4 regions of the Streptomyces sp. NPDC001156 genome follow, and region 4 is predicted to be linked to each of the others. Evidence: riboswitches for the same ligand, from Rfam matches in the RefSeq annotation. Region 4 holds a riboswitch; each other region holds the start of a gene.
What was found. A riboswitch is a leader RNA that binds a small molecule or an ion and turns the genes downstream of it on or off. The one in region 4 is predicted to bind cyclic di-AMP.

Region 1: linked by a shared signal. The riboswitch ahead of ACWDA7_RS28535 (transglycosylase family protein) and the one ahead of ACWDA7_RS32310 (NlpC/P60 family protein) in region 4 are both predicted to bind cyclic di-AMP.
Region 2: linked by a shared signal. The riboswitch ahead of ACWDA7_RS17320 (M23 family metallopeptidase) and the one ahead of ACWDA7_RS32310 (NlpC/P60 family protein) in region 4 are both predicted to bind cyclic di-AMP.
Region 3: linked by a shared signal. The riboswitch ahead of ACWDA7_RS28270 (M23 family metallopeptidase) and the one ahead of ACWDA7_RS32310 (NlpC/P60 family protein) in region 4 are both predicted to bind cyclic di-AMP.

What each region holds. Positions count from the first base shown of each region.
Region 1 covers NZ_JBSFJX010000073.1:22,552-29,917, reverse strand. Annotated here, with positions in the region: gene ACWDA7_RS28560 (hypothetical protein) at 1-480, shown strand, start outside; gene ACWDA7_RS28555 (SurA N-terminal domain-containing protein) at 711-1,364, shown strand; gene ACWDA7_RS28550 (nucleoside triphosphate pyrophosphohydrolase) at 1,465-2,472, shown strand; gene ACWDA7_RS28545 (cytochrome P450 family protein) at 3,022-4,329, shown strand; gene ACWDA7_RS28540 (transglycosylase family protein) at 4,520-5,482, shown strand; cyclic di-AMP (ydaO/yuaA leader) riboswitch at 5,682-5,847, shown strand; gene ACWDA7_RS28535 (transglycosylase family protein) at 5,852-6,532, shown strand; gene eno (phosphopyruvate hydratase) at 6,843-7,366, shown strand, end outside.
Region 2 covers NZ_JBSFJX010000030.1:17,904-25,269, forward strand. Annotated here, with positions in the region: gene ACWDA7_RS17310 (PrsW family intramembrane metalloprotease) at 1-1,209, shown strand, start outside; gene ACWDA7_RS17315 (aldo/keto reductase) at 1,272-2,216, opposite strand; gene ACWDA7_RS17320 (M23 family metallopeptidase) at 2,399-3,433, opposite strand; cyclic di-AMP (ydaO/yuaA leader) riboswitch at 3,445-3,601, opposite strand; gene ACWDA7_RS17325 (PP2C family protein-serine/threonine phosphatase) at 3,830-5,050, opposite strand; tRNA gene ACWDA7_RS17330 (tRNA-Met) at 5,194-5,267, opposite strand; gene ACWDA7_RS17335 (dihydrofolate reductase family protein) at 5,374-6,522, opposite strand; gene ACWDA7_RS17340 (MarR family winged helix-turn-helix transcriptional regulator) at 6,635-7,144, shown strand.
Region 3 covers NZ_JBSFJX010000072.1:3,757-11,122, forward strand. Annotated here, with positions in the region: gene ACWDA7_RS28255 (DNA gyrase/topoisomerase IV subunit A) at 1-732, opposite strand, end outside; gene ACWDA7_RS28260 (M16 family metallopeptidase) at 1,065-2,429, shown strand; gene ACWDA7_RS28265 (M16 family metallopeptidase) at 2,426-3,814, shown strand; cyclic di-AMP (ydaO/yuaA leader) riboswitch at 4,086-4,295, shown strand; gene ACWDA7_RS28270 (M23 family metallopeptidase) at 4,309-5,061, shown strand; gene ACWDA7_RS28275 (GntR family transcriptional regulator) at 5,257-5,952, shown strand; gene ACWDA7_RS28280 (HPr family phosphocarrier protein) at 6,322-6,603, opposite strand; gene ACWDA7_RS28285 (bifunctional acetate--CoA ligase family protein/GNAT family N-acetyltransferase) at 6,760-7,366, shown strand, end outside.
Region 4 covers NZ_JBSFJX010000094.1:23,499-30,864, forward strand. Annotated here, with positions in the region: gene ACWDA7_RS32295 (esterase/lipase family protein) at 1-241, shown strand, start outside; gene ACWDA7_RS32300 (M23 family metallopeptidase) at 545-2,125, shown strand; gene pcrA (DNA helicase PcrA) at 2,184-4,688, opposite strand; cyclic di-AMP (ydaO/yuaA leader) riboswitch at 5,096-5,265, shown strand; gene ACWDA7_RS32310 (NlpC/P60 family protein) at 5,274-6,446, shown strand; gene ACWDA7_RS32315 (tellurite resistance/C4-dicarboxylate transporter family protein) at 6,554-7,366, shown strand, end outside.

The DNA.
Region 1 (7,366 bases), on a different contig from region 4:
GCCGTCGTCGTCGCGGTCGCCGTGGTCATCGCGCTCCTGTCCGGGCAGGACGACCGGCCACCGGTCCCGGACACCCGGGCCCGGCACTACAACGACGTCGACGCCTGCCTGCTCACCGACAAGAAGGGCATCACCGGGGAGACGGCCGCCACGGTCTGGCAGGGCATGCAGGACGCATCGCTCAAGACCCACGCGCGCGTCAGCTACACGTCGGTGGCCGGTGAACAGAGTGCGGCGAACGCCCGTCCCTACCTCAACGGTCTGCTCCAGGGTTCCTGCGACGTCCTCCTCGCCGTTGGCGGCCCCGAGGTCACGGCTGCCGCGCAGACGGCTCCGCAGTACCGGAAGGTCGGGTTCGTGCTCGTCGGTACCGGGGGCGGTGAGAAGCCGGCTGCCAATGTGACCGGGATCGAGACCGGCGACGGCCTGCGCGCCGACGTCGCGGGAGCGGTCGAGCGGGCGGTGGACGGGCTGTCCTGACCGGCCGGAGCGCGGACACACTTGCCCGGTCGGAGCGGTGACTCACGCGCCCGGCACGGAGGGGTGACGCACTCGCCCGGGGCGGAGGCGGGGACGGACCCGCCGTGCCACGGTGCCCGAAGTCAGTTGGAATCGTTGGTTCGAATGGGTTGGCCAGAGCCTGGCCACTGCCTACCATCGATCATCGCAAGACTTTGTGCACCGCCGCACAATCTCCTCAGGAGGCCACCTTGCACCGTCGTCGCACCGCGATCGCCCTCATCGCCGCCCTGGCCGCGGCTCCCCTTCTCAGCGCGTGCGGCGGACCGGCCCACGCGGGTTCCGCGGCCGTCGTCGGAGGGCAGCGGATCACGGTCTCCCAGCTGGAGAGCCGGGTGAACGAGGTGCGTGCGGCCCAGCGCGCCGCCGCCACGGACGACGCCCAGTACCAGCAGGCGGTCGCCCAGACGAGCAGTCTGACCCGCGACACACTCCACAGTCTCGTTCTCGACCGGGTCCTGGACCGCGCGGCCAAGAACGCCGGCGTGAGCGTCAGCCGTAGCGAGGTCGAGCAGATGCGCTCGAGCCTGGAGCAGCAGGCGGGCGGCGCGAAGGCGTTGCAGTCGGCGTGGCTGCAGCAGTACGGGGTGGCACCCCGGCGTCTCGACGACAGCCTCCGCACGGAGGTCGAAGCGCAGAAGCTGGCCGCCGCGCTCGGCGCCGACATGAGCACGGCCGACGGCAAGACCGTGTTCTGGAAGGCCATGACCGAGGCGTCGAAGGAACTCCACGTCGACCTCAATCCGCGCTATGGCGCCTGGGATGTGCAGAAGAGCAGCCGGGTGGACGTGCCTACCCCCTGGGTCAAGGAGGTCACCTCGGCGGCGACGCAGCGGACGGCGTAGCGCGGGTGCGGTTCGGGGGGCGTCGGGTGCCGTGCCGAGGCCGTCGGGCGGCCTGTGGACAAAGCCCGGGGACGTCAGTGGCGTGCGTTACGTTCGAAGGGTGAACGCAACCAGCCCTCGCGACGACGGTCCGCACGCGACCGATGCCCCCGACGCGGCCGTCGGCCGAATCGTCCTGCTCACCACCAGCCACCGGGTCGCGCCCGGGCTGTTGTCCTGGCCCGCCTGGCAGGCCCTGCGCGACGCCGACCGGGTCCTGTGTGCGGACGGCGCACACCCCCAGCTGCCCTATCTGCGTGAGGCGGGCATAGCGGTCGAGGAGGCCGCCCCGACCGCGCAGGAGTTGGTCGACGCCTGCGCCGGCGGGCACACGGTGGCCGTCGTGGCGACCGGCGAGGGCGAGCCGCAGCTCACCGACGGCCTGGCCCGGCTTGCGGGTTCGGGCCGGGTACGGATGCCCGAGCTGGAGCTGCTCCCCGCGTCGTACGACCTCCCCGGCGCTCGTCTTCTCGACCTCGTCCAGGTCATGGACCGCATCCGCGCCGAGTGCCCCTGGTCCTCGCAGCAAACCCACGAGGGACTGGCCAAGTACGGCATCGAGGAAGCGTACGAACTGGTCGAGGCGATCGAGGCGGGCGACCGCGACGAGTTGCGCGAGGAACTGGGCGACGTCCTGCTCCAGGTCGTCTTCCACTCCCGCATAGCCGAGGAGGACCAGGACGCGCCGTTCTCCATCGACGATGTGGCGGGCGGCATCGTGGCCAAGCTGATCCACCGCCACCCGCACGTCTTCGGCGACGAGACCGCGACGACGCCGGAGGAGGTCAAGGAGCACTGGCTACGCACCAAGGCGATCGAAAAGCGGCGCACATCGGTGACGGAGGGCGTTCCGCTCGGCCAGCCGGGTCTGGCCCTGGCGGCCAAGCTGTCGTCCCGCGCCCGCACAGCGGGCCTCGACGTCCCGCTTCCGCAGGGCGAGGGCATCGGCTACGAACTCCTGGTGATGGCGACGCGAGCGGAGTCGGAGGGCGTGGACCCGGAGGCAGCACTACGAGCGGCGGCCCGCGCGTACCGGGATGCGATCCGGGGAGCGGAGGGCGACGACTGAGGGGTCGCTGACCCGGGCCCGGGGCGGAGGCGGCTAGGGACCGCGGGCTGTCGGGTACGCGGTTCTTGGGGGCGTGCCGGGGCCGGGTCCATGTTGATGCCGGCACGGGGCTGTGCTGCTGCCAGGCATGCGGACACGGAGCGGGCGTGTCCGGGGTCCATGGCGGCATGACGGCGGTGGTGCTGCCCGGTGTGCGGTTCCTGGGGCGGGCCTCTGCGCCGGTCCGTGGTCGGTGGCGGCATGACGGCGGTGGTGCCCGGTGTGCGGTTCCCGGGGCGGGCCTCTGCGCCGGTCCGTGGTCGGTGGCGGCATGACGGTGGTGCTGCCCGGTGTGCGGTTCCTGGGGCGGGCCTCTGCGCCGGTCCGTGGTCGGTGGCGGCATGACGGCGGTGGTGCTGCCCGGTGTGCGGTTCCTGGGCGCGGCCCGGCGTCGGGCCCGCGACCGGATCGGTCAAAGCCGCAGCAAGGCGACGTCGGCAGCCGATCCGGGCGCAAGGCCGTCGGGAAGGGCCCCGACGCGTGGCTCGGTCTGCCGGATACCGTCGAAGTGTGACCAGCCCGTCCCGTCCCCAGCCCTCGGCGCCCGAACTCTTCACCTGGGAGTTCGCCGCCGACCCCTACCCCGCCTACGCCTGGCTCCGCGAGCACGCTCCCGTGCACCGGACGAAACTGCCGAGCGGGGTGGAGGCCTGGCTGGTCACCCGGTACGCCGATGCCAAGCAGGCCCTCGCCGACCAGCGGCTCAGCAAGAACCCGGCGCACCACGACGAACCCGCGCACGCCAAGGGCAAGACCGGCATCCCCGGCGAGCGCAAGGCCGAGCTGATGACGCACCTGCTCAACATCGATCCCCCGGACCACACGCGGCTGCGGCGGCTCGTCTCCAAGGCCTTCACCCCCCGTCGCGTCGCCGAGTTCACACCCCGGGTGCAGGAGCTGACCGACCAGCTCATCGACCGCTTCGCGGAACGCGGCTCCGCCGATCTCATCCATGAGTTCGCCTTCCCGCTCCCCATCTACGCCATCTGCGACATGCTCGGCGTCCCCCGCGAGGACCAGGACGACTTCAGGGACTGGGCCGGGATGATGATCCGGCACGGCGGGGGACCCCGGGGCGGGGTCGCCCGGTCCGTCAAGAAGATGCGCGGCTATCTCGCCGACCTCATCCACCGCAAGCGCGAAGCTCTGCCCGATGCGCCCGGCCCCGGTGAGGACCTCATCTCCGGGCTCATCCGCGCCTCCGACCACGGCGAGCACCTCACCGAGAACGAGGCCGCCGCCATGGCCTTCATCCTGCTCTTCGCCGGGTTCGAGACAACGGTCAATCTGATCGGCAACGGGACGTACGCCCTCCTCACCCACCCCGAGCAGCGTGCCTGGCTGCAGGCCTCCCTCGCCCGTGGGGAGCGCGGGCTGCTCGAGACGGGGGTCGAGGAACTCCTCCGCTACGACGGCCCGGTCGAGCTGGCCACCTGGCGGTTCGCCACCCAGCCGCTCACCGTCGGCGGGCAGGACATCGCCCCCGGCGATCCGGTGCTCGTCGTGCTGGCGGCCGCCGACCGGGACCCGGAGCGGTTCGCCGATCCCGATGTGCTCGACCTCTCCCGCCGCGACAACCAGCATCTGGGATACGGCCACGGCATCCACTACTGCCTCGGCGCCCCCCTCGCCCGCCTCGAGGGGCAGACCGCCCTCGCCACGCTCCTCATCCGGCTGCCCGATCTGGAACTCGGGGCGGACCCGGTCGACTTGCGCTGGCGCGGCGGACTCATCATGCGGGGATTGCGAACTTTGCCCGTAAAGTTCGCGACGGATCGTGATGTGCGACGGCCGTCTGGCGCCGATTCCGGAGGATGACGCGGCGATCACGCGGGCGGTCCCGTAGTCGGTCCCGGAAAGGTGACACGCACTCAACTCTGTGATCTTCACGTGATCTGCGCTGCATTAACTTGTGACAAGTGATCGCTTGGCGCTACCTTCACGCAGCAGCGCGACGACATGCCTCAACCGTCGCGCCGGTCCCTGCTGTCGTGTGAAAGGCAAGCGCATGCTCTCCGGGAACGGCCGTCACCGGCGCCCCCGCCAGGCTCCGGCTCTCCTTGTCGCGGCAGGGGTGACCGGCTCAGCGATCGCGATCCCGCTGCTGGGCGCCACCGGTGCGAGCGCGGCCTCCGGTATCACCTGGGACCGGGTCGCGGAGTGCGCGAGCGGAGGCTCCTGGAGCGCGGACACCGGCAACGACCGCTACGGCGGGCTCCAGTTGACGCAGCAGGACTGGGACGAGTACGGCGGCCTCGACTACGCCCCCAGGGCCGACCAGGCGAGCCGCTCCCAGCAGATCGCCGTCGCCGAGAGGATCCTCGACGGCCAGGGCGTCTCCGTCTGGTCCGCCTGCGGTCTGGTCGCCGGCCTGAGTGAGGACTCGGCCTCCGCGCACGTCGACACCGGCCTCGCGGGCGAATCCTCCGACGGCGGGTCCTCCTCCGGCTACGGCATGGACTCCGGACTGTCCGAGTCGTCTGGATCGACCACTTCGGGGCACTCATCGCCTTCTTCGTCCGCCTCCTCCTCTTCGTCGCCTTCCTCCGGGGCGAGTGAGAAGTCCTTCAAGGGTGCTTCCCGATCGGCGGGGTCTCAGGGTGACGGCGACGCGTCCACTGAAGCGACGAAGAGCGACGAGTCGGACAAGTCCGGGCAGAGCGACACCTCTTCGAGGGCCGGTCGTCATCGCGGGAGCAGCGCCGACGAGAGTGCGGCGGGTGACCGTGCGGGCGACTCGGCCGCCCGGCACGCTTCGCGCGGCTCCAGCGCCGGGCGCGACGTCGCCGACGGCTCGTACACCGTCCGGCCCGGGGACAATCTGACGGCCATCGCCGACTCCCTTGACCTGAAGGGCGGATGGGCCAAGCTGTACGACGCGAACAAGAAGACGGTCGGCGCCGACCCCGACCTCATTCTCCCCGGTCAGAACCTTGAGATCGGTACCGAATCCGACGCCGGGCAGCAGTGAACTGCCTTGCCGTTCCAGGGGACTTCATGCCCTGGTTCGTGGCGAATGTCTGATTTGGCGAGAGTGAGATATGAGTCTCATAAGCCCTGATCGTCTTTGAAATTCCGCGGATCGACTGCTTACGGTCGTGTCCGCTCGCCACAGCGGGCCCCCACGGTCGCAACGCCGAATCCTGCCAGCGGCCGTGTGGGAACAGTCGACGCGTCAAGCGCCGTAGGCAGGAGCGGGGGACCCAAGGTAAGCGCCGCGCCCGGACATTGACCGGGACGGCTCGGGGTGAAGCCGCGCACCACGTCGTGCGCGGCCGGGCAACTCAACCGGCCCGAACCCGACAGCTCACCTCGCAGGCGTCGGTGAGGGGATCGAACCATGCTGTGTTCCGGCAAGGGCAAGCACCGCCGCCCGTCCAAGGCCACTCGCGCCGTCACACTCGCCGGCGTCGCCGGCGCCGCCATAGCCGCTCCGCTGCTCGCGGCCGGCAACGCCTCGGCCGCCACCTCGGCCGAGTGGGACGCCGTCGCCCAGTGCGAGTCCGGCGGCAACTGGGCCATCAACACCGGCAACGGTTTCTACGGTGGCCTGCAGTTCACGAACTCCACCTGGGCCGCCTACGGTGGCACCGCCTACGCCGCGCGTGCGGACCTGGCAAGTAAGGCCCAGCAGATCGCCGTCGCCGAGAAGGTCCTCGCAGGCCAGGGCAAGGGTGCCTGGCCGGTGTGCGGCAAGGGCCTGTCGAGCGCCCCCTACAACGGCGCCGCGGCCTCCACGAACAACTCGGCGAAGAGCGCCACGACCACTCGCTCGACCGGTGAGCAGACGGCCAACCGCTCCGCGCAGCGCCCGGCTCCCCAGAAGACGGTCACCACCCCGACCGGCCAGAAGATCAAGAAGGGCGACGGCGAGTACAAGGTCGTCAAGGGTGACAGCCTCAGCTCGATCGCCGAGAAGCACCACGTCCAGGGCGGCTGGAAGAAGCTGTTCCAGCTGAACAAGGACATCGTCAAGGACGCCGACCTCATCTACCCGGGTCAGCAGCTGCACCTGAAGTGACAGCTGCCGGGCAGCCGGCTCACAGGGTCCCCCCAGACGTGACCTCCATGGTGGGGGTCACGTGAGATCCACCCCCGTCCCCACGGGCTCCCCGCTCCGGTGCGTGTTCCCCCGTACGCACCGGAGCGGGGCCTTTTTGCCTGCGCGCCGTGCGATTTTCACCGGGCTTTCCTCTCCTCCTTTGTTCCGAGTAGGAACAATGTGTACCGTCACCCTGTCCTGGACGGTCGGTCGGCTGGCCGCCCACCCGGGACGGATAGGCTCTAGTCGCAAGGTGCCCCGCACTCTCAGCGTCACATCCATGAAGGAGATGCTCGTGCCGTCCATCGACGTCGTCGTAGCCCGGGAAATCCTGGACTCCCGCGGCAACCCCACGGTCGAGGTCGAGGTTGGCCTCGACGACGGCAGCACGGGTCGTGCCGCCGTCCCGTCCGGCGCCTCCACCGGTGCCTTCGAGGCCATCGAGCTCCGCGACGGTGACCCCAACCGCTACCAGGGCAAGGGCGTCGAGAAGGCCGTCCTCGCCGTCATCGAGCAGATCGGCCCGGAGCTCGTCGGCTACGACGCCACCGAGCAGCGCCTGATCGACCAGGCGATGTTCGACCTGGACGCCACCGACAACAAGGGCTCGCTCGGCGCCAACGCCATCCTCGGCGTCTCCCTCGCCGTCGCCCACGCCGCCTCCGAGGCGAGCGACCTCCCGCTCTTCCGTTACCTGGGCGGCCCGAACGCGCACCTGCTGCCGGTGCCGATGATGAACATCCTGAACGGCGGCTCGCACGCCGACTCCAACGTGGACATCCAGGAGTTCATGATCGCCCCGATCGGCGCGGA
Region 2 (7,366 bases), on a different contig from region 4:
CTCGTCATCCTCGCCCTCGTACGGGAGCAGACCGGCACCAAGGGCTTCCTGGTGGGGCTGGGCCTCGCGGTGCTGCCCGTGCCCCTGCTCGTGGCCGCGTTCCGCTGGCTCGACTGGGTCGAACCGGGACCGTGGCGCAATCTGCTCTTCGCCTTCGCCTGGGGTGCGTGCGCGGCCGCGCTCATCGCGATCGTCGCGAACAGCTTCGCGACCAAATGGATAGCGACCGCCACCGCCGACCCGCACGGCGCCGACACCCTCGGTGCGACCGTCATAGCGCCCGTCGTCGAGGAGTCCGCGAAGGCCGCGGCCGTGCTGCTGGTCTTCCTCTTCCGCAGACGGGACTTCACCGGGATCGTCGACGGCGTGGTGATCGCCGGGGTCACCGCGACCGGCTTCGCCTTCACCGAGAACATCCTCTACCTGGGCACCGCCTTCGGCACGGACGAGCTGAGCGGGCAGCGGGGGCTCGCGTCCGTGACCGCCGCGACCTTCTTCGTCCGCGTGGTGATGTCCCCCTTCGCCCATCCCCTGTTCACCGTGCTCACCGGCATCGGCTTCGGCATCGCCGCCCTCACCTCGGAGCGCAAGCACCTGCGCCGGGTCCTGTTGCCGCTGGTCGGGCTGCTGCTCGCGATGGGCATGCACGCCATGTGGAACGGATCCTCGGCATTCGGCGACTACGGGTTCTTCGCGGTCTACGCGTCATTCATGGTGCCCGCGTTCGCGCTGCTGACCTGGCTGGTCGTCTGGACGCGGCAGCGGGAGCTGCGGACCGTGCGGGAGGAGCTGCCGGTGTACGCGGTCACCGGGTGGCTGGGCCCGGTGGAACCGTTCGTCCTCGGCTCGATGCGGGCCCGGCGGCTGGCCCGGGAGTACGCACGCCACCACTTCGGGAAGCCCGCGGCACGTTCGGTGGCGCAGTACGAGGCGTACGCCACCTCGCTCGCGTTCCTGCGCCACCGGGGGCGCCGGGGCCGGGCCGACGCCGATTTCGTCGTACGGGAACGGGAACTGCTGGACGAGCTGTGGGCGCGGCGGTCGGTGGCACGGCCGACGCTCGCATACGCCGCGCGGGCCACGACACCGGTGGCCCCGCCGGTGGTGACACCGCAGGTCCCACCGATCTACGGGTACGCCCCGGCGTACTGGCCGGGGCCCTACGGTCCGGCGGCGCCGTATCCCACCTACAACCCGTACCGCTCGTAGCGGTCGCGGAAGGCTCGGCGCCGCCGGACCCGGGGGGACGACCGGGGGGAAGCGGGCGGCCCTTACGCCGACGCCGCCGTCAGCTTCGCCGCCTCGTCGTCCGTCAGCGTCAGGTCCCCCACCGCCAGCAGGGCCGGGAGCTGTTCCAGCGTGCGGGCGGAGGCGATCGGGGCCGCCACCGTCGGCCGGCCCGCGAGCCACGCCAGGGCCACCGTCGCGATCTCCGCGCCCCGCTCCTGCGCGACCTCGTCCAGGGCCGCCAGCACGCGCAGTCCTCGCTCCGACTTCAGGTACTCACCGGCACGCCCCGCACGCGCCGAGTCCACCGTCGTACCCGGCCGGTACTTGCCGGTCAGGAATCCGGCCGCGAGGGAGTAGTACGGGACGGCCGCGAGACCGGCGCGGGAGGCGACGCCCTCCAGCGTGCCCTCGTATGTGTCGCGCGAGACCAGGTTGTAGTGCGGCTGCAGCGCCACGTACCGCGCGAGGTTCTCGCGGTCGGACAGGTCGAGGGACTCCTGGAGGCGTTCGGGGGAGATGTTCGAGGCGGCGATGGCACGCACCTTGCCCGCCTTCACCAGCTCGTCCAGTGCGCCGATGATCTCCTCCACGGGCACCTCGGGCTGGTCGAAGTGCGTGTAGTAGAGGTCGATGTAGTCGGTGTCCAGACGGCGCAGGGACGCGTCGGCCGCCGCCCTGATGTTGGCGGCGCGCAGGCCCTGGTACTCCGGGTGCTGGCTGACCTTGGTGGCGATGACGACGTCCGAGCGGTTGCCGCGCGCCTTGACCCACTTGCCGATGATGGTCTCCGACTCGCCGCCCTTGTTGCCCGGGGCGAAGGCCGAGTAGGAGTCAGCGGTGTCGACGAAGTTGCCGCCCGCCGCCGCATAGGCGTCGAGCACCGCGAAGGACTGGGCCTCGTCCGCGGTCCAGCCGAAGACGTTGCCGCCGAGAGAGAGCGGAAAGACCTCGAGGTCGGAGGAACCGAGCTTGCGAAGAGAAGTCATGCTCAATCCCAACGCCCGTACCGGACGGGCGCCTTCCGGAACCGCCGCAAAATTCGCGTAAACAACCGGATCGACGTATTCCGACTCGAGACGACGACCACGACCGGCAGTCCTGACGTGGGGGGGTTACGTCAGGACTGCCGGAGCCGGGGAGGGAGGCCGCGGAGGGCCCGCCCGAACCGTCAGGGGTTGAGACCCCTGCTCTGCAGCCATGCCATCGGGTCGATCGCGTCACCGCCGCCCGGGTGGACCTCCAGATGCAGGTGCGGCCCGGTCACGTTGCCCGTCGCGCCCACGCGGCCGATGACATCGCCCGTGGCCACCTTCTGGCCGACGCTGACGCTGATCGACGACTGGTGGCAGAACCACAGCTGCGTGCCGTCGTCGAGGGTCAGGATCGTGCGGTAGCCGTACGATCCGGCCCAGCCGGCCTCCGTGATGGTGCCGCTGTGGATCGCCTTGATGAGCGTGCCCGTGGGAGCGGCGAAGTCGAGGCCCGTGTGGTACCCGGAGGACCACATGGCGCCGGCGTCACCGAAGCGGGAGGTGAGGGTGTAGGAGGAGGTCGGCAGCGTGAACTGCTTGGCCAGTTCCGCCAGCCGTTCCGCCTCGGCCTTCTTCTTGGCCTCTTCCGCGGCCTTCTGCTTGTCCGCGGCGGCCTTCGCAGCCGCGTCCTCCTGCGCCTTCTTGGCCGCGGCGGCGGCCTTCTGCGCGGCGGCGTCCTCGGCGGCCCGGGCGGCCTCGACGGCGATCCGGTCCTGCTGGGCCTCGGCCTGCTGGATGATCCGGGTGCGCAGCGCCTCACCCGCGTCCTTGGTGCCCGCGGCGGCGTCGGCGGTGGAGACGCCCGCGGTGCTCAGAGGGGTGGCGGAGCCCTTGGGGGCGGCGGTGTCCTGGCCGATGAGGGCCTTGGCCGATTCGGTGACCGAGGAGAGGTCCGGCATGGATATGGACACCGGCGGCTTGCCGGTCTGCGCGGTGGCCATGCCGCCCGCGCCGACTGCGGCCATCACACCGACGCCCAAAACGGTGGAGCTGCGTGCGAGCCCTCCTCCGCGCTGCTTGCCGACGCGGTGCCGGCCGCGGACGGGACGGAGGGACTCCTCAGTGGGGTTCCACTCCTCCCAGGGGCCTTCCTCGGCGCCGGGTGCGTACCCGAACGTCTGAGTGGCGTTGGGAGCGGACGAGGTGCTCTGGGCAGGCGGGTTGGACGCCACGTGGGCGCACTCCTTTCCTTCCGTCTCGCCTACCGGGTTAGCTGACGGGTTCGGAGAGGAAGGTCTCCTACGCGCGTATACCGGCCGTGCTTCCGCGGCGGTATCCGCCCGATTCACCCCAAGTTGGTGGTTCCCCGGTTCCCTTGCGGGATTCGGCATGCGCACGGAGCCGCCTCTTGTGACGGCTGGGACGACCGCGCTGCGTTATCGAACGTTAATAGACGCGGAGCCCGGATTCCAAGCTGTTGAACAGATCCTTGACGTACTTGGCCAGGACTTTCATGCCATGACCGACCCAAAACGGGCGAGTTGGCTACGCCTCATGCACCTCACAAGTGTTGACGGTGTATCAGTTGTTATGCGCAGGGGCACCGCTCGACCACCGAGCGTCACCCATCAAGGGCGCTCGGGCCGGCGCACGGCCAGCAGGGCCATGTCGTCGGTGGCGCGGCAGCCGGTGTGGCGGGCGACCTCCTCGGTGACCGCGGCCAGCAGTGCGCCGGGACCGGGGAAGACGCGGCCGGCGAGCCGGGCGGCGGGATCATAGAACTCGCCGTGCGCGTCCCGTGCCTCCGAGACGCCGTCGGTGTAGAGGAGCAGCGTCGCCCCGGGCGGGAACTCCCACTCCTCACTACGGTCGGGCCAGACCCCGAGGTCTCCCATGCCGAGGGGTAGCGCCGGCTCACGGGCCTCCAGTAGCCGCAGCGTGCCGTCCGGGAGCAGGAGGAGGGGCGCGGGGTGGCCGCGGTTGACGATCCGGACGACCCCGCCGCCGTGCGGGATCTCGGCGAGGACCGCGGTGGTGAACCCCTCGCACGCGTCGAGTCCGTCTCGCCGAGTGCCCTCGCGCGACAGTGCCCGCTCCAGACGCTGGGCGACCGCCTCCGGGGTCGACTCCTGTTCGGCGGCCTCCCTGAAGGCGCCGATGACCACGGCGACCGCGGCCACGGCTCCCATGCCCTTGCCCCGCACGTCGCCGACCACGAGCCGTACCCCGTGCGGGGAGTCCTGCACGGCGTACAGGTCGCCGCCGATGAAGGCCCCGGCCTGCGCGGCCTCGTACCGGGCCGCGACGTCCAGCCCGCCGATCCGTGGGGCCGGCTCGGGCAGCACGGCACGCTGGACGGCCTCGGCGATCCCCCGGGCGGAGGCGAGGCGTTCGTTCTTGCGCCGGACGAGCAGGTTGATGAGGACGGCCAGGACGGCGACGGTCACGACGGTGCCCATCTCGGTGACCGCGTCGGCCCTCCCGGGAAGGCCGAGCCTGAGGTGGACGGCGAGGACGGCGAGCACCGCCGCCACACCGGTGAGCACCGTGCCGCGCAGCGAGTAGAGCGGCGCGGCGACGAGCGGCGCGGCGGTGAACAACGGGCCGGCCGTGACATCCGACGGGCCGAGGAAGTCGTAGCCGGTCCCGATGGCGATGAGCAGGGCGGGCAGGGCGCTCAGGAACGCCCGCGCGCAGAAGAAACGACGGTTCTCGCGCTCGACTCGACGCGGTGACGGGGTGTCCCCGGCACCGGCGGCCGGCACGGGTTCACCGGACGGTCGGCCGCCGGGCTGGTCGTGGTCGTCGTACGACTCCTCGAGCCACAGCGGGCCTGCTTGCTGCACCACGCGTCCAGGCTTCACGGAAGGGGAGCGGAGGGCGACCGCTGTGGGCCGGCCGGGGTATGGACCGGGAGCGAACCGGTGGACGCGCCGGGCGGAGGAAACACCGAGGGCCGGAGCCCTTTCGGACTCCGGCCCTCGGCCATCAGTAGCGGGGACAGGATTTGAACCTGCGACCTCTGGGTTATGAGCCCAGCGAGCTACCGAGCTGCTCCACCCCGCGTCGGTGATACCAGTGTAAGCCATACGCGCGACGTGAAGCGCACGGGTTTACGCCCACGCGCTTCACCAGCTCATTCCGGCCCGTCCACGCAGTCGTGGCGGGCGTCTCAGGGGCGGGTCGAGGGGGACAGCAGATGCGCGTTCGGGGCCTTCGCCAGGTCCTCGTACTGCGGCAGGAGCACCACGTCCGCCCCGGCCTCCGTCAGCACGGCGTTCCCGTCGGCCGCCTGCACGAACGTGTCCGGCTCGCGCCAGGCGGTGACCACGCGCCGCACCCCGGCGTCCAGGATCAGCCGGGCGCACGGCGCGGGCCGGGAGGCGCGGCGGGCGCACGGTTCCAGGCTGCTGTACACCGTGGCGCCCGCGAGCCGCGGATCGGCGGGGTCCAGCTTCGCCAGGGCCGACTCCTCGGCGTGGACCACGGGGTCGCCGCCCTCGCGAGAGTGCCCACGCGCCAGCTCCGTACCGTCGGCCGCGACGACCACCGCCCCCACGCTGAAGGCCGTGCGGGACGGTGGGCACTGCGCGGCGAGCTCGCAGGCCGTCTCGAGCCAGCGCCGGTCCGCGGCGGAGGCGAGCGCGCCGGCGCCGGGCGCCGTGGGCACGTACCGCAGCAGCACGACGTCCCCGACCGGCCGCGTCTCCACCAGCCGCATCCGCCCCGGCGGGTAGGCGCCCGGCCCGAACATCCGCGGTGCGCCCGGTTCGCCCACGAACAGCGGAGCGACGACGAGCTGCAACTCATCCGCGAGACCCTGCCGGAGCAGCTGGGTGTGCACGCGCCCGCCGCCTTCGACCATCAGCCGCCGTACGCCCTTGACGTCCCCGAGGTGGGCGAGGACCGCGCGCCAGTTCACGTCCGGACCCAGAGCGACCACCTCCACGTCCGCCGGCAGCGATCCACGCAGCCGCTCGGCGCCCGAGTCCGTCGTGTAGACGGCCTTCTCGCCGCCCGTGTGCCAGAAGAGGGCATCCGGGTCCAGGGCGCCGGACGCGCTCACCGTGACCTTCAGCGGGTACTCCGGCAGCCCTGCGGCGACCCGGGCCGCGCGCCGTTCGTCGGAGTAGACCAGCAGCCGCGGGTTGTCCGTGCGCAGCGTGCCCGCGCCGACGAGTATCGCGTCGCTGGCCGCCCGCACCTCGTCGACCCGGTCGAAGTCCTCCGGTCCGGACAGCAGGAGCCGCTGGGGGCCGGTGTCGTCCAGGAAGCCGTCAAGGGAGACGGCCGCGGACAACAGGACGTAGGGGTGGGCCATGGACTGCGCTCCGGTGGTCGGGATCCGGTGGTTCCGGGTCGAGGGTCGAGGTCCGGCGGGACCGGGGTCGGGATGTGTGGTTCAACTTTTAAACAATAACTACACTGGCGGCATGACGACCCGCTGGCTCACCCCCGAGGAGATGCGCGCCTGGCGTGCGTACCTCGCCGCGTCGTGGCTCCTGGAGGACACGATCGACCGGCAACTCCAACAGGAGGCCGGCATGCCGCACCTGTACTACTCCGTCCTGGCCAACCTCTCCGACGCACCCGGCCACCAGATGCGGATGACCGACCTCGCCGAGACGCTGAAGATCACACGCAGCCGGCTGACCTACGCGGTCACCCGCCTCGAGAAGGACGGCTCGGTCCGCAGGGAGGGTTGCCCCACGGACAAGCGCGGCAGCACCGCGGTCCTGACGGACGCCGGCATGGCTCTCCTGGAGCGTACGGCGCCGGGCCACGTCGAGACGGTACGGGCAGCCGTGTTCGACCAGCTCACGCCCGAGCAGGTGGCACAGCTGGAGGCGATCTGCACCCGGATCACCGACACGCTCCAGGGCGACGACGAGCAGTCGCCGTGCGGCGGAGTGCCCTGGCGCCGGCGTTCGTCCACGGCGTGAAGCCCGGCCACTCGCCGAGGCGGTGAATCACCGGTCCGAAGGCCCACGGGCCTGGAGTCACGGATCCGAGCAGGTCTGGAGCATGGCCGGCCTCGCAGGCCCGAAACAGGTTGCTTGAATTTTGAAGCACGACTAGAGTCTGCCGACGAGGTTGTGCTTCAAATCTGAAGCATGCGGTGCACTCTCCGCACCCGACCCGCAGGACCGGAGAAGGACGACAGA
Region 3 (7,366 bases), on a different contig from region 4:
CGCGTCCCGGATGCCCGAGAGGCCGACGATCCGGCCGCCGGTGGGCAGGTCGGGGCCCGGGACGTGCTTCATCAGGGTGTCCAGGTCCGCGTTCGGGTGGCGGATCAGGTGGCGGGCGGCCGAGATGACCTCGCCGAGGTTGTGCGGCGGCATGTTCGTGGCCATGCCGACCGCGATGCCGGAGGCGCCGTTGACCAGGAGGTTCGGGAAGGCGGCCGGGAGGGCCTCGGGCTCCTGCTCCTGGCCGTCGTAGTTGGGTGCGAAGTCGACCGTGTCCTCGTCGATCGACTCGGTCATCAGGCTCGTCGCCTCGGCCATCCGGCACTCGGTGTACCGCATGGCGGCCGGCGGGTCGTCGTTGCCCAGCGAGCCGAAGTTGCCGTGGCCGTCGACCAGGGGGACGCGCATCGAGAAGGGCTGCGCCATGCGCACCAGGGCGTCGTAGATCGACGCGTCGCCGTGCGGGTGCAGCTTGCCCATGACCTCGCCGACGACACGGGCGCACTTCACATAGCCGCGCTCGGGACGCAGGCCCATCTCGTTCATCTGGTAGACGATGCGCCGGTGCACCGGCTTGAGGCCGTCGCGCGCGTCGGGCAGGGCTCGGGAGTAGATGACCGAGTACGCGTACTCCAGGAAGGAGCCCTGCATCTCGTCGACGACGTCGATGTCGAGGATTCTCTCCTCGTACGCGTCGTCGGGCGGCGGGGTCTTCGTGCTGCGGCGGGCCATCGCTGCCGGCTCCTTCACAGTCTGCGCGGGGCATGAACGAAACTGACGGGGACCATTGTGGACCGCCGCACCGACAACCCCGACCAGTACCCGTCCCCAAGGGCCCCGGGACCCGGCAGCGGGTGTCCGCGGGCGGCCATCGCGGCCGTCCCGCGGTGCCGGACGGACCGCGTCAATGGTGCATTCGTTCGTCCACCCCCCGTAATCACGGTCTCGCTCTCGGCGTACGACACACGGGAACTTGTCCACTGGTCCGCACGCTTGCATACAGTGACAGGACCGGCAGGAAACCGCGGTTCTCCGCGACAGCTTCCGCGAGCGAAGGGATGTACATGCCCATGGGTCACACGGCCACAGCCGAGGCAGGCTCCGGGGGCCTGACAGCGACCGAGCACCGCCTGGCCAACGGGCTGCGCGTGGTGCTCTCCGAGGACCATCTGACCCCGGTCGCGGCGGTGTGCCTCTGGTACGACGTCGGCTCGCGTCACGAGGTCGAGGGCCGCACCGGTCTCGCCCACCTTTTCGAGCACCTGATGTTCCAGGGCTCGGGCCAGGTCAAGGGCAACGGCCACTTCGAACTGATCCAGGGCGCCGGCGGCTCGCTGAACGGCACCACCAGCTTCGAGCGCACCAACTACTTCGAGACCATGCCCACCCACCAGCTGGAGCTCGCCCTCTGGCTTGAGGCCGACCGCATGGGCTCGCTGCTAGCTGCCCTGGACGACGAGTCCATGGAGAACCAGCGCGACGTGGTGAAGAACGAGCGCCGCCAGCGCTACGACAACGTCCCCTACGGCACGGCGTTCGAGAAGCTGACCGCGCTCGCCTACCCGGAGGGCCACCCGTACCACCACACGCCGATCGGGTCGATGGCGGACCTGGACGCGGCCACCCTGGAGGACGCGCGGGCCTTCTTCCGCACGTACTATGCGCCCAACAACGCCGTGCTCTCGGTGGTCGGTGACATCGATCCCCAGCAGACGCTCGCCTGGATCGAGAAGTACTTCGGGTCCATCGCCTCCCACGACGGCAAGCCCGAGCCGCGCGACGGCTCGCTGCCCGACGTCATCGGCGAGCAGCTGCGCGAGGTCGTCGAGGAGGAGGTCCCGGCGCGCGCCCTGATGGCCGCCTACCGGCTTCCGCAGGACGGTACGCGCGCGTGCGACGCGGCCGACCTGGCCCTCACCATCCTCGGCGGCGGCGAGTCCTCCCGCCTGTACAACCGGCTCGTCCGGCGCGACCGTACCGCCGTCGCCGCCGGATTCGGCCTGCTGCGGCTGGCCGGAGCGCCCTCGCTGGGCTGGCTGGACGTGAAGACGTCCGGTGACGTCGAGGTGCCCGTCATCGAGGCGGCCATCGACGAGGAGCTCGCCCGGTTCGCCGAGGAGGGCCCCACGGACGAGGAAATGGAGTGCGCCCAGGCCCAGTTGGAGCGCGAGTGGCTGGACCGGCTGGGCACGGTCGCGGGCCGCGCCGACGAACTGTGCAGGTACGCCGTGCTGTTCGGCGACCCGCAGCTCGCCCTGACCGCCGTCGGGCGCGTGCTCGAGGTCACGCCCCAGGAGGTGCAGGAGGCCGCCAAGGCCCGGCTGCGGCCGGACAACCGCGCGGTACTCGTGTACGAGCCGGTCGCGGCCCAGGCCGAGACCCCGGAAGGCGCCGAAACCACCGACGAGACCGAGGAGTCGGCGAAGTGACCGAGCTCGCGACCATGGACTTCCACCCGCAGCCCCAGCCCGGCGCGGCCCGGCCCTGGGCATTCCCGGCGCCCGAGCGCGGCACGCTCGACAACGGCCTGACGGTGCTGCGCTGCCACCGCCCCGGCCAGCAGGTCGTCGCCGTCGAGGTGCTCCTCGACGCGCCCCTGGACGCCGAGCCGGCCGGCCTCGACGGCGTCGCCACGATCATGGCGCGTGCCTTCTCGGAAGGCACCGACAAGCACTCCGCCGAAGAGTTCGCCGCCGAGCTGGAGCGCTGCGGCGCCACCCTCGACTCGCACGCCGACCACCCCGGCGTCCGCCTCTCCCTGGAAGTGCCCGCTTCCCGTCTCTCGAAGGCGCTCGGGCTGCTCGCCGACGCCCTGAGGTCGCCGGCGTTCGCGGACAGCGAGGTGGAGCGTCTGGTGCGCAACCGCCTCGACGAGATCCCGCACGAGATCGCCAATCCGGCCCGGCGTGCCGCCAAGGAACTGTCCAAGGAGCTGTTCCCGGCGTCCTCGCGCATGTCGCGCCCGCGCCAGGGCACCGAGGAGACGGTCCAGGGCATCGACTCCGCCGCCGTCCGTGCCTTCTACGACCGGCATGTGCGCCCGGCGGCGGCCACCGCCGTCGTGGTCGGCGACCTCACCGGGCTCGACCTCGACGCGCTTCTCGGGGAGACCCTCGGCGCCTGGACCGGCGCGCCCGCCAAGCCGCGCCCCGTGCCCCCGGTGACCGCCGAGGACACCGGTCGCGTGATCATCGTGGACCGCCCCGGGGCGGTCCAGACGCAGCTGCTGATCGGCCGCGTGGGCGCCGACCGTCACGACCGGGTGTGGCCCGCCCAGGTGCTCGGCACCTACTGCCTCGGTGGCACCCTCACCTCGCGTCTGGACCGGGTCCTGCGCGAGGAGAAGGGCTACACGTACGGAGTGCGGGCGTTCGGCCAGGTGCTGCGCTCCGCGCCCGATGGCACGGGCGCCGCGATGCTCGCCATCAGCGGCTCCGTCGACACGCCGAACACCGGCCCGGCGCTCGACGACCTCTGGAAGGTGCTGCGCACGCTCGCCGCCGAGGGGCTGACGGATGCCGAGCGGGACGTCGCCGTGCAGAACCTGGTGGGTGTCGCGCCGCTCAAGTTCGAGACTGCGGCGGCCGTCGCGAGCACGCTGGCCGACCAGGTCGAGCAGCACCTCCCGGACGACTACCAGGCGAGGCTGTACCAGGCGCTGTCCGCCACGGGCACGGTGGAGGCCACGGCCGCCGTCGTGAACGCGTTCCCGGTCGACCGGCTGGTGACCGTCCTGGTGGGCGACGCGGCAGCGATCGAGGAGGCCGTCAAGGCGCTGGGTATCGGCGAAGTGAGCGTCGTACGGGCCGAGTAGAGCGACGCCGTGCGCCCGCGAGGCGCAACCCGGTGCGATCGCGACCTGGTTGAAAGACGGGTGCGCGTCGCACGGCGGGTACATGAGGGCCCTGGTGCCTTTTCCGGCACCAGGGCCCCACTTGTGTGCTATTTGTCCGTATTGCCATAGAGGTTGCCTCTCTGCCCTGTGGGATGCGCTACAAACACTCTGTTCGGTTTGGTGATTGAAAGACCGTCCTCTTAGCGTCTCTCAGGCTGTCCGTCAGACAGTGCGCCGCACCCGCGGCGCCGGACAGTCATCGCCGAGTCCCCGTACGGCGCGAGCCAGGGGAGCCGGGGACCCACCTTTCGTGGCCGCCTGCGCGGCCGACGGAGCCCGCTGTCGCCGCCTTCGTGGCCTTGGCGGGCACAAGTCCCTGGGGTGAATCGGGCATGCGCCCGTAGGAGACCTTCCTGCTCCGAACCCGTCAGCTAACCCGGTAGGCGAGAAGGAAGGAAAGGACCAGCCACTTCATGGCGTTCACCTGCGCCACCGGGAAGCACCGGCGGCCGAGCCGCGTCATGCGCACGACCACCAGCGCCGTGGGCGTCGCGGCGCTCACCACCACCGGTGTCATCGGCGCTCTGACCACCCCGGCGTTCGCCGCCGGCGACCCCGTCCAGCAGACCGGCCTGATGCAGGCCGTCACCCTCGGCGACTCGGTCGCCCAGAAGATCGACGCACAGGCCGCCGCCCAGAGGCAGGCCGCGGAGCAGAAGAAGGCCGAGCAGGCGGCGCGTGTGCGTGCCGCGGTGAAGGCCGCGCAGGACCGCGAGGCCAAGGAGCGCGCCGCCCGCGAGGCCGAGCGTCGGCGCCTGAACGCGTATGTGGCGCCGATCTCCCACTCCTATGTCTCGACCGGCTACAAGACCGGCGGCTCCCTGTGGTCGTCCGGCACCCACACCGGCATCGACTTCCACGCCGGGACCGGCACGCCCGTGCACGCGGTCGGCTCCGGCACGGTCGTCGAGACGGGCTGGGGTGGCGCGTACGGCAACCAGATCGTCATCAAGATGAACGACGGCACCTACACGCAGTACGGCCACCTGTCGTCGATCGGTGTCTCCGTGGGCGAGACGGTCACTCCGGGCCGGCAGATCGGCCTGTCCGGGGCCACCGGCAATGTCACCGGGCCGCACCTGCACTTCGAGGCCCGTACGTCCCCGGAGTACGGCTCGGACATCGACCCGGTCGCCTATCTGCGGTCGCACGGCGTGAACGTCTGACGACCCGCCCGAAGCAGGCGCGCGCCCCTGGAAGGCCCCGGCTCAGCAGCCGGGGCCTTCCTCTTTCGAACGGCTGTCTGTCCAAAAAATATCCATGGATTCCGGCCCGCGGTCGGAAATTCCGGTCCGCTGCAATAGAGTCGGTTGAACACGTCAATCGGCGACGTTTCGCGGGGATTAAGGCGGAGGTCGGGCATGCGTATTCCGGCGCACTCGGTATGCACGGCGATCCGTGATGACATCGTCGCGGGTGTCTACGAGCGCGGCAGCCGGCTCACCGAGGAGCTTCTCGCGCGCCGGTACGGCGTCTCCCGCGTCCCCGTGCGCGAGGCGCTGCGCACGCTGGAGGCCGAGGGGTTCGTCGTGACTCGCAGGCACGCGGGCGCGTGCGTGGCGGAGCCCACCGAACAGGAGGCCGCCGACCTGCTGGAGATGCGGATGCTGCTGGAGCCGCTGTGTGCCGCGCGGGCCGCGCAGCGCCGCACCGAGGCCCACCTCAAGGTGCTGCGCGGCCTGGTCAGACTGGGTCAGGAGCGGGCCAGGAAGGGCGGCAGCGAAGATCTGCGCTCTCTGGGCGGCTGGTTCCACGAGACGCTGGCGCAAGCCTGCGGAAGCCCCGCGCTGACCTCCACGCTGGCTCAGCTGCGGCACAAGATCTCCTGGATGTACGCGGTCGAGGCACCGGCCGGCCCGGTGGAGTCCTGGGCGGAGCACGGCGGCATCGTGGACGCCGTCGCACGCGGGGACAGCGAGCGGGCGCGGGCCATCACGGCCGTGCACACCGAGCGTGCGACCGCGGCGCACCGGCTGCGCATTCCCGGTGCGACGGACCGGGCGGAGCGCGTGAGGACTTCGCAACATGCCGTAAACATGTCGGGACTGCGTCATTAACATGGGCGACGTATACAAAGAGAGATATTCGGCAGGGGTTTATTCAGGCTGCCTTTTCCCGGGCGCACGGAAATCCGGTGCGTGCGATATCTGTGCGACTTGCGCGCTATTCGATGTGGCCTGCTGAATTTCCTGCGCGGCCGGAGGCGGTGCGAGGGCGGCATGTTGGTGGAACGTCGCACCGGGTGACCGTGCGAGGGTGCCTCGCGCACCATGGCGGCCGCTCGGCCGGGACCGGGGTGTGGGCGCTCGGTGATGGCAGGCCTGAGGAGCCGCGCTGACGGGTGCCGTGAACGGGTGCGAAAACGGCGGAGCCGCGTCTGCCCGAAGGCCGACGCGGCTCCGCCGTGTGGTGCTCTGCCCGAAGGGTCAGACGGTCTCGGGAAGCTCCTCGAGGCCCTCGGCGACCAGCTTGGCGAGACGGTCCAGCGCGGCGTCCGCGCCCTCCGCGTCGGAAGCGAGGACGATCTCCTCGCCGCCCTGGGCGCCCAGCCCGAGAACCGCGAGCATGGACGCGGCATTGACCGGGTTGGTGCCCGCCTTGGCGATGGTCACGGGGATACCGGAGGCCGTGGCTGCCCGGACGAAGATGGAGGCGGGGCGGGCGTGGAGGCCCTCGGCCCAGCCGACGTTGACGCGGCGCTCAGCCATGTGATGCTGCCCTTCAGGTGTTCAGGGTTGTCTAGACCAGTGTTCCATATGTCGAGCGCGCCCAGAAAGAGGGCGGCGGACGGCCCGTGCACGTGCGGCCAGGCTCCCTCAGCCTGCCTCGCACCGCTGTCGGACGCGAGCCTTACTCTGGGGCGCATGCAGACCTCGTCGGACCGGCACGAGTACCCCGCCCACTGGGAGGCCGACGTGGTGCTGCGCGACGGCGGCACCGCGCGCATCAGGCCCATCACCGCCGATGACGCCGAGCGCCTCGTCAGCTTCTACGAGCAGGTTTCGGACGAGTCGAAGTACTACCGCTTCTTCGCGCCGTACCCGCGACTGTCCGCGAAAGACGTCCACCGCTTCACGCACCACGACTTTGTGGACAGGGTGGGACTCGCGGCCACGGTCGGCGGCGAGTTCATCGCAACCGTACGCTACGACCGCATCGGCACCGACGGCATGGCCGCCTCCGCGCCCGCGGACGAGGCGGAGGTCGCCTTCCTGGTGCAGGACGCGCACCAGGGCCGCGGCGTCGCCTCGGCCCTCCTCGAGCACATCGCGGCGGTGGCCAGGGAGCGCGGCATCCGCCGGTTCGCCGCCGAGGTGCTGCCCGCCAACACCAAGATGATCAAGGTGTTCACGGACGCCGGCTACCAGCAGAAGCGCAGCTTCGAGGACGGCGTCGTACGTCTGGAATTCGACCTGGAGCCCACCGACCGGTCGCTCGCCGTGCAGCGTGCGCGGGAGCAGCGGGCGGAGG
Region 4 (7,366 bases):
GGCCCCCGGCTGCCGCACGCACTTCGTGAGCTTCTGGAGCGACCTCGATCCCCTCATGGATCCGCTGGAGACGGCCTGCGTCGACCACCCGGACCTGCTCGCGCAGAACATACGGGTCAGTGGCATCGGCCATCTCGCCCTGCCTGTGCACCCCACGGTCGCGGCCGGGATACGGCAGGCACTGGACCTCGAGCAGCCGGGAAGGGCCGCGGCCCCCACCGGCGGCCTCACGGTGGCGTAGCCCTCGGGCGCCGCCGCTGTCCACGGCGGTCGGCACGATCCGGTCCTCCCCCGGCCGGAACACAGCCCTCAACCGCGCCTGGCACAGCCGCGATACAGCTGTCGGACAACTCCCGGACACCCTCACACCCTCGAACATTCATCGAACGAAGAGCCAAAGCCTTGCCTTTAGCCGCCGAAACACGGCCGAATGCCCGTTTCCTGCCGGAGGGAAACCTGCAGAAGATTGTCGCGCCCGCATACCGCCGGGTACAGTCACCGCACTGCTCTGCCAGCCCCTGCTGTCGAGGCGAAAGAGAAGTTGGTGAACGACCGTCACCCGTCGGGGACCGCAACTCCCCCGGCTCCTGCCTCCGATGCCTCCTCGGCGCACTATGCGTCGTACGGCGGGCAGGGCGGCCAGTACGGTGACTTCACCACGTACGCCGACACCACCGCGGCCGCCTACGGCGCCGGTGGCCACGCGACCGCGAGCTTCGCGACCGACCCGCTCTTCGGTGACCTCCCGGGCGGCGGCTCGACCGGTTCCTACGACGCCACTCAGTGGTCCGCCGACGCCCACACGCGCCTCGACACCGGCACGCACCAGACGGCGCACTACGACGGGTACGCCGCCCAGCACTACGTCGCGTACGACACCGGCGCCCATGACACATCGGCCTGGGCGGCCGGCTACCAGCACCTCGCCGGAATCCCCGCGCAGGCCGCGCCCGCCGACGGCACCGGCCAGTGGGACGCCCACGCCTGGCTCGAGGGCGGCCGGCAGGCGGACCCGACCCAGCAGTGGGAATGGGGCACGCAGTCCTACGACACGGGTGCCTACGACGCCACGCAGTGGAACTCGGGCGCCACCACCGAGCATGAGGCGCACTACCAGCAGACCGAGGCGGCGGCCGCGACGGCCACCTTCGAGCACGTGGTCCCGGAGTCCTTCGACCACGAGGCGACCTCGACGTTCGACCACGCCGAGCCGTTCGACCAGCAGGCCATCGCGACCTTCGAAGCGGCCGAGTCCTTCGACGACTTCCCGTACGAGGACACAACCGCCGACGACCAGGGACCGGCGGACGACGCACCCGATGACGCCCCGTTGCTCGAAGAGCAGGAGGAGTTCGCGCCGGTCCCCGGACCGCGTGCCGCCTCCCGCGGCGCGAACCGGTCCCGGCGCCGTCCCCCCGCGAGGCGTTCCGCACTGCTGACGGTCGCCGTACCGTCGGTGTGCGTGATGGGGGTCGCCGGGATCGCCGCGGCGTCCGTCGGCACCGGCGGAGAGGACACCGGCACGACGAGCGCCTCCGCCGCCACTCCGGTGAAACCGTCCGCCGCCAACATCAAACTGGACTCGCAGCTCCAGAGCCTCTCCGCGGGCGCGAACGACTTCGCCGACCGGGCGAGCCGTACCCAGGAGCGCATCGACCTCAAGGCCCAGCAGGCGGCCGAGCTGAAGAAGGCGGCGGCGGAGGCGGCGCTCAAGGAGCGGCTGCGTCCGAAGTTCGTCCTGCCGGTCCTGCGGAAGGGGCTCAGCGCCTACTTCGGGCAGGCCGGTATCAACTGGATGTCCGTGCACACCGGTATCGACTTCCCGGTCTCGTACGGCACGACGGTGATGGCCGCGACCGACGGCACGGTCCGCACGCAGTGGAACAGCGCGTACGGCAACATGATGATCGTGACCGCGAAGGACGGTACGGAGACGTGGTACTGCCACCTCTCCAGCTACCGGGTCGCGAGCGGGACGACCGTGAAGGCCGGTGACCCGATCGCATACTCCGGCAACTCGGGCAACTCCACCGGCCCACACCTGCACTTCGAGGTGCGGCCGGGCGGGGGCGCCGCGGTAGACCCGCTGCCGTGGCTGCGCAGCCACGGGCTGGACCCGACCTGACCCGCTCCCCCGCCGGGCCCCCGCCGGTCGGCGAGGGCTCCCTCTTCGGACCCGCGGACTAGAGCTTCTCCACCGGCGCATACCGCAGCAGCAGCCGCTTCGGCTTGGTCTCCCCGAAGTCGATCGTCGCCTCCGCGTTGGCGCCCGTGCCCTTCACCCCGACGACCGTGCCCAGGCCGAACTGGTCGTGGGTGACACGGTCTCCCACCGCCAGGGAGACGACCGGCCTCTCCGTCGCACCGCCCCGCCTGGTGGCGAACCCGGACGCGCCCGCGGCCGAGGACCGCGACCGGGAGGACGACAGCGAGGCCGCCACACCCGAGAGCGGACCCGTCGGCACGGAGGCGGAGATGGCACCCTTCCGCTTCCAGTCCACGTGCTGGTCCGGGATCTCCTCCAGGAAGCGCGAGGGCGGGTTGTACGAGGGCTGGCCCCAGGCGCTGCGCATCGCCGACCGCGTGAGGTACAGCCGCTCCCGGGCACGGGTGATGCCGACGTACGCCAGGCGCCGCTCCTCCTCCAGCTCCTTGGTCTGGCCGAGCGCGCGCATGTGCGGGAAGACGCCGTCCTCCATGCCGGTCAGGAAGACCACGGGGAACTCGAGGCCCTTCGCGGTGTGCAGGGTCATCAGCGTGATGACCCCGCCGCCCTCTTCCTCGTCGGGGATCTGGTCGGAGTCGGCGACCAAGGCGACCTGCTCCAGGAAGTCGGCCAGCGTGCCGCCCGGTGCGGCGGCCCCGGCGGCGCCCTCGCCGCTCTCCTGCTCGAACTCCAGGGCCACGGCGGCGAGTTCCTGGAGGTTCTCGATGCGGGTCTCGTCCTGTGGGTCCGTCGAGGCCTGCAACTCCGCCAGATAGCCGGTGCGTTCGAGGACGGCTTCCAGGACGGTGGCCGGTCCCGCGCCGGACTCCACGATCGTCCGCAGGTCCTCCATCAGCGCGTTGAACCGCTTGACCGCGTTGGTCGAGCGGGCCGCCATGCCGTATGCCTCGTCCACCCGGCGCAGCGCCTGCGGGAAGCTGATCTTCTCCCGCTGGGCCAGGGCGTCGATCATCGCCTCGGCACGGTCGCCGATCCCCCGCTTCGGCACGTTCAGGATCCGCCGCAGCGGCACGGAGTCCTCCGGGTTCGCCAGCACCCGCAGGTACGCCAGGACGTCCCGGACCTCCTTGCGCTCGTAGAAGCGGACGCCGCCGACGACCTTGTAGGGCAGGCCGACGCGGATGAAGATCTCTTCGAAGACACGGGACTGGGCGTTCGTGCGGTAGAAGACGGCGACGTCGCCCGCCTTCGCCTCGCCCGTGTCGGTGAGGCGGTCTATCTCCTCGGCGACGAACTGGGCCTCGTCGTGCTCGGTGTCGGCGACGTAGCCGGTGATCCGCGCGCCGGCGCCCGCGTTGGTCCACAGGTTCTTCGGGCGGCGGGACTCGTTGCGCTCGATGACCGCGTTGGCGGCGCTCAGGATCGTCTGCGTGGAGCGGTAGTTCTGCTCCAGCAGGATCGTGGTGGCGTCCGGGTAGTCCTCCTCGAACTGGAGGATGTTGCGGATGGTCGCGCCGCGGAAGGCGTAGATCGACTGGTCGGCGTCACCGACGACGCACAGTTCGGCCGGCTGCAACTCGTCCTCGCCGGGGGGTACGTCCACGGGGTGCTCACGGGTGCCGACAAGCTCCCGGACGAGGGCGTACTGGGCGTGGTTGGTGTCCTGGTACTCGTCCACGAGGACGTGACGGAAGCGGCGGCGGTAGTGCTCGGCGACGTCCGGGAAGGCGCGCAGCAGGTTCACCGTCGTCATGATCAGGTCGTCGAAGTCGAGCGCGTTCGCCTCGCGGAGCCTGGACTGGTAGAGCGCGTACGCCTGGGCGAGGGTCTTCTCGAATCCGTCGGCGGCCTGCGCGGCGAAGTCCTCTTCGTCGATCAACTCGTTCTTCAGGTTGGAGATCTTCGCGCTGAAGGACTTCGGCGGGTATCGCTTGGGGTCGAGGTCCAGGTCGCGGCAGACGAGCGCCATCAGCCGCTTGCTGTCGGCCGCGTCGTAGATCGAGAAGGAGGATGTGAAGCCGAGTTTCTTGCTCTCCCGGCGCAGGATGCGGACGCACGCGCTGTGGAAGGTCATCACCCACATCGCGTTCGCGCGCGGGCCGACGAGGTGCTCGACGCGCTCCTTCATCTCGCCCGCGGCCTTGTTGGTGAAGGTGATCGCGAGGATCTGCCCAGGGTGGACGCCGCGCTCGGCCAGCAGATGGGCGATGCGGTGCGTCAGCACACGGGTCTTGCCCGAGCCGGCGCCGGCCACGATGAGCAGGGGGGAGCCGGCGTGCACAACGGCCGCGCGCTGGTTCTCGTTGAGCCCCTGGAGCAGTGCCTGGGGGTCGATGACCGGGCGGGGCGCGCCGTCCCTGTAGTACGCCTCACGGTCCGGGGGTACGTCGAAACGCCCGCCGAACAGATCGTCCGGAACCGGTTCCGGAGCGTGATCGTCCTCGGGCGGCGGGGGCTGCTCCTCAGCGGCCGGGGTGGCCTTGAGGTCCGCCAGGAAGCTGTCGTCAAAGAGGCTGCTCATCGCTCTCCGAGTCTAGGCCGCCCCACCGACAACCGGCCGCCGCCCGGGAAACACACCGACCGGCCTGGGCTCTGCGATGGATGATCTTCCGAAACCGACCACAAGGACTCCGTCACCTTCCGGGATCGATCGGTCACCAGCGGAAACGGATCGCATGGGGCCGACATGCCTGCCCAGGACCCCGCTCGAGCCCGTGCGGACAGGAAGACGACACCCCTCCGACAGCCGCGACAGGAACGAGTCAACTCATCACAGAACTGCCCATATTGACCACGGGCCGACGGATTCATGAGCCAGGTCACGAAAATGTATCGGGCATATCGAACATCAACCTTCACACAGACCACATCAGTTGGCTACCGTTCCCGGCGGGCCGTACGACCCCCACCGGCGAAGGTCGCCGGGTCGCGCGGCTTCCGCCGAGTCCGGTGCGCCCTCGTGGCAGCCGGAGCCGGGGACCCACCCGATCCTGGGGTGAATCGGCCGACCGCCTTTCGGGGCAAGGCCGTAGGGCACGCCTTCCGAACCACCCGCCCGAACCCGACAGCTAACTCGGTAGGCGGAGTACGGAAGGAGTCGCCTCCCATGGCGCCGCACCGCAAGGCCCGCCCCTCAGGCACGCGCATCGCAGGCATACGGACCCCCGCCCTCGCGACGGCGGCCCTCACCTCCGTGGCCCTGCTCTCCCAGACGGCCAACGCCGCGCCCTCCACCGATGGCAAGCCGAGCATCGAAGAGGTCGAGAAAAAGGTCGACGACCTCTACCGCCAGGCCGAGTCGGCGACCGAAAAGTACAACGCCGCCAAGGAGAAGACGGCCAGCCAACGCAAGCGCGTCGACACGCTCCTGGACGACGTCGCCAGACGCACACAGAGTCTCAACGAGGCTCGGGACAAGCTGGGTTCGTTCGCCGCCGCGCAGTACCGCACCGGGGCGGCGGCCCCCGACACGGCCACGCTCCTGCTCGCCGACTCGCCCCAGGACTACTTCGACCAGACCCAGTTGATGGGCCGGCTCACCAGTCGCCAGAAGCAGGCGGTCGACGAGTACACCACCGACCAGGCCGCGACGATGGACAAGCGGCGCGAGGCCACCCAGAGCCTGCAGACGCTCACGGAGTCGCAGCAGACCCTCAGGTCGAGCAAGACGACCATCCAGACGAAGCTCGCCGCCGCACGGAACCTGCTGTCGGATCTGACCGCCGAGGAGAAGGCGCGGCTCGCCGCGATCGAGCAGAAGAAGCAGGAAGAGGCTCAGCGCCAGGCGGAAGAGCTGGCACGGCAGCAGGCGGCGCAGCGAGAGGCCGCGCAGCGCCAGGCGGCTCAGCAGAAGGCGCAGTCGAGCACGCCGAGCACTACGACCGGTTCGACGGACACGTCCGCCACGGGCTCCTCGAACGCGACGAAGGCGGACCAGGTCCTGGCGTTCGCCCGGGCCCAGATCGGCAAGCCCTACGCGTGGGGCGCCACCGGACCGGACTCGTACGACTGCTCGGGGCTGACCCAGGCCGCTTGGAAGGCCGCCGGGGCGACGCTCCCGCGCACCACGTACGACCAGGTGAACGCCGGCACGACGGTCTCGCTCACCGACGCCCAGCCCGGTGACCTGATCTTCTTCTACGACGACATCAGCCACGTCGGCATCTACATCGGCAACGGCATGATGATCCACGCCCCGAAGCCCGGCGCATACGTCCGCGAGGAGTCGGTCTACTACGGCGGCGCTTCGATCATCCACAGCGTGGTGCGGCCCGGCTGAGGCCGGTTTCCCTTTCCGGTACGGGGCACGCGCGCGTGGGGTTGTTTTCGGCCTCCCGCGCGCGTGCCCCGTACGCATCGCGCGTGTGCGTCCCTAGCATCAGGCGCATGTCAGGCACCTCCGAGCTCCGCACCTGGTGGACACAGCGTCCGCCCGCCACCGGGGCCGCCGTGATGGCGACCGGCATCCTGTCGGTCGGGCTGCATCTGACCGGGTACGGGGTCCTCTCCCGTATCGCCCTCGCCCTGACGGCCGCCGCCTGGCTGGGGCTCGTCGTCGACGTCGGCGTACGGGTGCTGTGGGAGCGCGACCGGTGGGCTCGGCAGGCTCTCACGGCGACCGCACTCGCCCCTGTCGCGGCGACCGCCACGCTGGGCACGGGAGTGTCCATGCAGGGCGGGCAGCCGCTCGCCGAGGCGCTTCTCGCGCTGGCCTTCGCGCTGTGGGTGGGCTTGCTCCTCCCGGTCGCACTGCGCTGGGAGCGGCCTATGCCCGGGGCCGTGTTCCTCGGGTGCGTGGCCACGCAGGGGGTCGCCGTGCTCGCGGCGATGCTCGGGGCCACGGTGGGGACCGCATGGCTCGTGCACACGGCGCTGGTGCTCTTCTGGCTCGGGCTGGTGTTCTACCTGATCGGGCTGCGGTGCTTCGACCTGCGGCAGACGGCGACCGGTGCCGGAGACCACTGGATCGCGGGCGGCGCGCTCGCCATTTCCGCGCTGGCCGGGTCCCGGCTCGTGGCAGCCGGGCACAGCGGGCGCTACCTCTGGAGCAACGACGACAAGGGCGTCCTGCGGGAAGTCACGCTCGCCCTCCTCGTCCTCGCCCTCGTCTTCTACTGCGTGCTGGCGGCGGCCGAGCTGCTCCGGCCGCGGCTGCGCTATGACACGCGGCGCTGGTCGACGGTCTTCCCGTTGGGGATG